One region of the Mesorhizobium sp. M0306 genome, then DNA from elsewhere that is predicted to be linked to it. Evidence: predicted binding sites of a transcription regulator. Region 1 holds the regulator's gene; the other holds the start of a gene.
The links. Region 1 encodes PhoB, which activates phosphate uptake and scavenging genes when phosphate is short. Its sites were predicted from a motif close to TGTCATNNANCTGTCAT; they were not measured.
Positions count from the first base shown of each region.

Region 2: the regulator PhoB is predicted to act here: its motif matches at 1,431-1,447, upstream of NKI95_RS20065 (esterase-like activity of phytase family protein).

Region 1 covers NZ_JAMYRY010000001.1:733,108-736,523, reverse strand. Annotated here, with positions in the region: gene pstB (phosphate ABC transporter ATP-binding protein PstB) at 1-600, shown strand, start outside; gene phoU (phosphate signaling complex protein PhoU) at 633-1,340, shown strand; gene phoB (phosphate regulon transcriptional regulator PhoB) at 1,357-2,046, shown strand; gene NKI95_RS03765 (ROK family protein) at 2,056-3,300, opposite strand.
Region 2 covers NZ_JAMYRY010000014.1:130,988-134,403, reverse strand. Annotated here, with positions in the region: gene NKI95_RS20065 (esterase-like activity of phytase family protein) at 1-1,330, opposite strand, end outside; gene NKI95_RS20060 (TIM barrel protein) at 1,579-2,568, shown strand; gene NKI95_RS20055 (sugar ABC transporter substrate-binding protein) at 2,606-3,416, shown strand, end outside.

The sequences.
Region 1 (3,416 bases):
ATCTATGAGCTCTACCCGAAACAGACAGCCGAGGGCCAGGTGCTGCTCGACGGCCAGAACATTCTCGACCGGTCGCAGGATCTCAACCTCCTGAGGACCAAGATCGGCATGGTGTTCCAGAAGCCGACACCGTTCCCGATGTCGATCTACGAGAACATCGCCTTCGGCGTCAGGCTCTATGAGAATCTCGGCAAGTCCGAGATGGACGGCCGCGTCGAACAGGCATTGAAGCGCGCCGCGCTGTGGAGCGAGGTCAAGGACAAGCTCAACGCCAGCGGCTTGAGCCTGTCCGGCGGCCAGCAGCAGCGGCTCTGTATCGCCCGCACCGTGGCCGTGAAGCCGGAAGTCATTCTGCTCGACGAACCGGCTTCGGCGCTCGACCCGTTGTCGACGGCCAAGATCGAGGAACTGATCGACGAATTGCAAGCCGACTACACGATCGTCATCGTCACTCACAACATGCAGCAGGCGGCGCGCGTGTCGCGCCAGACCGCCTTCATGTATCTGGGTGAGCTGGTCGAGTTCGACCGGACCGAGAAGATCTTCACGTCGCCCCGCGAGAAGCGCACGCAGGACTACATCACCGGCCGCTTCGGCTGAGCCGTTCCGATCATGCATATGAGGACAGGACCATGGGCGAACACACAGTCGCTTCTTTCGACGAGGATCTCGAGCAGATCAGCAAGCTGATCCGCGACATGGCCGACCTCGCCGGTTCGATGGTCGGCGGGGCGACCAAGGCCTTGTTGAATTCCGACAACGTGCTGGCGCAACGCGTCGTTTCCGACGACGCCATCATGGATGCGCGTCAACGCGAACTGGACGATCGCGCCATCACCCTGATCGCCAAACGCCAGCCGATGGCCCACGATCTTCGCCATGTCGTCGGAGCGATCCGTATGGCCGGCGACCTCGAACGCATCGGCGACCTTGCCAAGAACATCGCCAAGCGTGTGAGTGCGGTCGGCCTCAGCGTCACGCCGCGCGACCTGTCGCATTCCATCGACGCGATGGCGCAGCTGGTGCTCATCCAGGTGCAGGGCGTCATTGAGGAATATGCCGCAGGCGATGCGGCCGCGTTGGCCAAGCTGCGTGCCGCAGACGAGCGCATCGACGTCAAATACACGTCCGTGTTCCGCGAGCTCTTGACCTATATGATGGAAGATCCGCGCAACATCACCGCTTGCACGCATCTGCTGTTCTGCGCCAAGAATCTGGAGCGGATCGGCGACCATGTCACCAACATCGCCGAAAATGCGTATTATGTGCTGACCGGCGAGCAATTGCCGGTCAATCGTCCGAAGCAGGACGAAACGACAATGTCCGCGCCGGTGACATGATGGGGGTGCCCAGCCGATGATCGCACCACGCATAATGGTGGTGGAGGACGAGGAGCCGTTGGGTGTGCTGCTCCGCTACAATCTCGAATCCGAAGGCTACCAGGTCGAGGTGGTGACACGCGGCGACGAAGCCGAGATCCGTTTGCAGGAGAATGTGCCTGACCTTCTGGTGCTCGACTGGATGATACCAGCGGTTTCCGGCATCGAGCTCTGCCGCCGGTTGCGGGTGCGCCCCGAAACCGAGCGGCTGCCGATCATCATGCTGACCGCGCGCGGCGAGGAGAGCGACCGGGTGCGCGGTCTTTCGACCGGCGCCGACGACTATCTGGTCAAACCGTTTTCGACACCGGAATTCATGGCCAGGGTCAAGGCGCTGCTGCGCCGCGCCAAGCCTGAAGTGCTGTCCAGCGTGCTGAAGGTCGGCGACATCGTGCTCGATCGCGAATCGCACAGGGTCTATCGCAAGAAGAGCGAGATCAGGCTCGGGCCGACCGAATTCCGGCTGCTCGAGTTCATGATGCGGCATCCGGGCCGCGTCTTCTCGCGCAGCCAGTTGCTCGATAATGTCTGGGGCGAGACGATCTACATCGACGAACGCACAGTGGACGTCCATGTCGGCCGGCTGCGCAAAGCCGTCAACAACGGCCGCATGCCGGATGTCATCCGCACCATCCGCGGTGCCGGTTATGCGATCAGGGAAGATTGACCCGCCTGGTCAGGCTACGTGCTTTCTGACGCCGGGCCTCATTTGCGCGCCCGGCGCGAAAATCTCCTGGTCGACGAAGCTTAACGCCCGCATCGCGCAGCCTTCGCGGATCAGCGGCAATTCGTTTGGTTCGGTGTCGAAGGAGATCGAGCCCGAATGCTGGCCGCCGGCGGTCTGGGCGATGGCCTGGCGCAAGGCCGGCTCGATCAGATCGAAGGCGGCGGCACTGGCGCCGACCATCGCGACCGGCGCCGGATCGATCAGCGCGAACAGCGAGCCGAGACCGAAACCCAGCGCTTCGCCGGCCTTGCGGTAGGCCTCGCGTTCCGGCCCATCTTTCTCGCGCGCCCGGGCCGCCAGTGCGCGCATGTCGGCGTCGCTGACGTCGGCGATGGGTTCGCTGTCTTCGCTCATCTGCCTGGCGTTGCGCCAGATGGCATAGTTGCCGGCATAGGCCTCGATGCAGCCGCGCCGCCCGCAACGGCAGAGCGCGCCGCCCGGACGATGGATCATGTGGCCAAACTCGCCGCCCGAGGAATGCGTGCCGGTGAACAGCTCGCCCTTCAACACCAGCCCCATGCCGATGCCGTGCGAAAGCAGGATGGCGATGAAGTCGTCACGATAGCGATCCGGATCGCGCCAGCGCAAAGCCACCGCCATCATGTTGCAATCGTTCTCCACCGTGGCCGGGATGCCGAATTCGTCTTCCAGCATGTCGGCAAAGGCGATGTCGGTCTGCGGCGTGATCGGCGACCACAGCATGGCGCGTGCAGGGGAGTCGGTAATGCCCTGAATCGCCAGGGCGATGCGGGCGACACTGCGGACGTCAAGGTCTGGATCCTGCAGCCGGCGCCGGACGACGGCCATGCATTCACGGATCAGCTCGTCGCGCGGCATGGTCAGCGTGTCCAGCCGGCGCTGTTCCTCGGCGACCACCTGTCCCGCATAGTTGATGATGGCGGCCGACAGGAAATTCAGCGACAACACCACGGTCAGCACCGCCGCCGCTTCCGGGTTGAGGGCGAGGCCGACCTGCGGACGACCGCGTTTCAACGAAACGGGCTCGCTTGCCTTGCTCTCGGCGAGGATGCCTTCCCGTATCAGGTCGGAGGAGATCGCCGATATGGTCGAATGGCTGAGGCCGGTGGCTGCGGCGATCTCCGTACGCGATGGCTGGCCAACCCGGCGGACTGCCGAGATCACCATCGCCCGGTTGCGCCGGCGCAAATCGTCATGGCGGATTCCGACCGACATCGTTTTGCTTTCCTCCCGGTTGCCGCGGCCGCTCATGAACCGGAAGCCGTCGGTAATGTCCGACAAATAGTGTCGGATGCAGGCAAATAGTGTCAGATGCAGGTGGCGCTGTCATC
Region 2 (3,416 bases), on a different contig from region 1:
CGTCGGGCAGCTTTGGGTCGAGGACGCTCACCACCGACATCGCCTCCCATTTCTCCGAAAGGTTGTTGCGGTCATTGGGCGCGCCATTGTGCAGCCCGAAGCGGCCGAACTCGGTCTTGTCGTTGATGTCAATGAACGGCGTCAGCTTGGCCGGCGTCACCGAGGTATCGAGCTCACCTTTGGGCGCAACCGGCTTGTCCTTGTCGAACTCGGTGCCGGTGATGTCGGTTGCCGCCGACACATCGACGACGCTGATCTCGCGATGGAGCGAGGTGTCGCCCTTCACCCCCTGGCCGTTGCCGCTGTCGCGCGCCAGCATCAGGAAGGTCTTGTCCGACAGAGCCACGATTTCGCTCTGCGCGGCAATCTTGGTCTTGCCCTTGGCATCGGTGAACACCGGCAGCGGCACGACATATTCATGCGCAAGCTTGAGTTGGGCCGGATCCGAGGCATCGTAGACCAGCGCGCGCGTGTTCTGGCGCGTCGAAGCGGAATCGCCACCATCTTGTCTGGGTGCCGACTGCAGCACGGCGATCAGGAACTTGCCGTCCGGCGTCAGTGCCATGCCTTCGAGGCCCTGGTTGTTCTGGCGGCCGGTTTCGGGATCCTTCGGATCTGGGTCTGCCGCGCCAGGTCCCGGATTGTCGGACGCGAAGTTCGGCGTCCCGTGACGCATCGGGACAAGCGCCGCCGGCGGCTGCGTTGCCGACATCAGACGCCCATCGGCGGAGAAGCGGTAGATGTTCGGACCGTATTCGTCCGAGATGAACATCGTGCCGTCGGGCAGCCGCACGATCGCCTCGTTGTCGAGCGCAAGCTTGCCGTTGGCTTCGGGCAGGATCGGCATGTCGTCGGTCGCGGCGCGCACGCCGTTGAGCGGATCGAGGCCGGTTGCGTCGGCGCCCTTGTCGTCGGTCAAAAGCATGGTGTCGGCTAAGGTTGCCTTGAGGCCGGACTGTTCCTGGCCGGTGGCCGGTGCCGCACCCGGCGCGATCGGGACGAACTCGAGAGCGATCGTGTTGAGGCGCGGACGGTAATCGGTGGTGCCGACGACATTGTAGCCGCGATCCGGCAGCAGCCACAGCGAGCCCTTATAGCCGTCGGGGCCATGCGTCCAGCCGGCAGCGTCGATCGCCATGCCCGAGCCGGAGCCAAACGTCTCGCCGAACTTGTCCTTCTGGCTGGCCGGGATGCGGCCGACACCGACTAGGGCCTTGTTGACGAAGCTGACGCCGCCGACGGTCGCGGCGTCTTCAGCCGAGGCCGAGGTCAAGGCGGTGAACATCGCCAGCGCGACGGCGAGGGACGCGTTTCGGTGCAGGTTTTTCATGGAAATCCTCTTTGTGACAAAGCTGCCGGGACATGAAAAAGCGCCGCGTCGCATCAAGGATGCCGCGAAAACCTTCGGAGAAGCGATCTAGGACGCGAACATGATACTTGCGTGACAGTGCCGCGTTTGCTTGTCCCCCCGTGGTCGCAACTGGCCTGGGTATGGCGAATTCGTCGCCGCCGAGCGAGCAATTAACAACTTTACAAATAATCATTCTTATGTAAAGTCATGACAATGAAAGGTCCCCGATGACTGCCTATCGTTTCGCCACCCGCCTCAATTCCTTTGCCTCGGGGCCACAGTCCGAGTGGCCCGATCTTGTCGGCAAACCGTCTATGCTGCAAATGGCGGCACGTGCGGCGAAGGTTGCGGAGTTGACCGATCTCGACCTCAACTTCCCCGACCATGTCGATGAAAAGCCTGCGGATATGGCGCGCAAACTCGGCGATTTCGGGCTTTCCATCAATGGCTTCGCCATGCGCTACTACTCTAACCCGGCTTTCAAGCTCGGCGCCTTCACCAATCCGGATCCTTCCGTTCGCCGCGAGGCTATCGACCTGACCAAGGCTGGCATCGACGCCGCGCGCGAGGCCGGCGCCAGCCTGATGACATTGTGGTTGGGGCAGGATGGCTTCGACTACGCCTTCCAGGCTGACTACGCAACACTTTGGCAACACGAAATCGATGGTATTCGTGAAGTAGCGGCGCATGATCCGGGCTGTCAGATCAGCCTTGAATACAAACCCAACGAGCCGCGCTCCTACAGTCTGATGCCCGATGCGGCGACGACGTTGCTGGCCATCCGCGAGATCGGCCTGCCCAATCTCGGCGTGACGCTCGATTTCGCCCATGTGCTCTACGCCGACGAGCAGCCGGCTTTCGCCGCCGCCCTCGTGGCACGGCATAGCAAGCTGCTCGGCGTGCATCTCAACGACGGCTACGCCAAGCGCGACGACGGCTTGATGGTCGGGGCCGTGCATACGCTGCAGACGATTGAGTTGCTCAGGCAGATCCGCCGCGACGGCTACGCCGGCGCCATCTACTTCGACACGTTCCCCGACATGACCGGGCTCGACCCGGTCCACGAATGCGAAGTCAACATCGCGACTGTGAAGCGCATGCTGCGCGTCGTCGATCGGCTGGACGGGGACAATCGCCTGTCGACTGCCGTCGACCGTCAGGACGCGGTCGCGTCGCAGGCCATCATCCAGGAAGCCATGCTCGGGCCGGACAGCTGAGGCCGGCCATCACCGTTTTCAACAAGGGAGGAAGACCATGAAATTTCTGTTTGCCACCGCCACCGCTGCCCTGATGGCGCTGTCCATAGGCTCGGCGTTTTCCGCAGACCTCGCGCCGCTCAATTCCGACACCGAGAAGGATCGCATCGACTGGTCGCAGCTCGAGGCCAAGTTCGGGGCCTTCCCCAAGCTGCCCGAGGGCACCAAGGCGGGTGCGGTCTCCAAGACGCTGACCAACGAATACTGGCGCTCTCTGGGTGAGGGCTACAAGTCGTTCGGCGACCGCATCGGCGTGCCGGTCGTGTATCAGGCGGCGCAGAGCGAGGGCGACCAGCTCGGCCAGCTCACCATCGCCGAAGGCCTGGTTACGCAAGGCTACAACGTGCTGCTCGTTTCGCCGCAGACCGACTCCAACCTGCAGCCGATCATGGAACAGGCCAAGGCCGCCAACGTGCCGGTGGTCAACGTCAATGACGCGGTCATCCCGCAGGCCGAGTACTATGTCGGCAATGTCCAGCGCGACAATGGCGTGCGCGTCGCCAAATGGTTCATCAAGAACCGGCCGGATGGGGGCAAGGTCGCCATCGTCGAAGGCCAGGCCGGCGTCTACGCCGCCGTCCAGCGCACCGACGGCTTCAAGACCACCATCACTGAAGCCGGCAAGTTCGACGTCGTCGCCAGCGTCCCCGGCAACTGGGATCGTCAGACCTCCTACGACGCGGCCACCAACATCCTGCAGCAGCATCCCGACCTGATCGGTTTCTATGCCAACAATGACGGCATGGCGCTGGGCATCGTCGAGGCGGTCAAGGCAGCCGGTCTGCAAGACAAGGTGGCCGTCTTCGGCA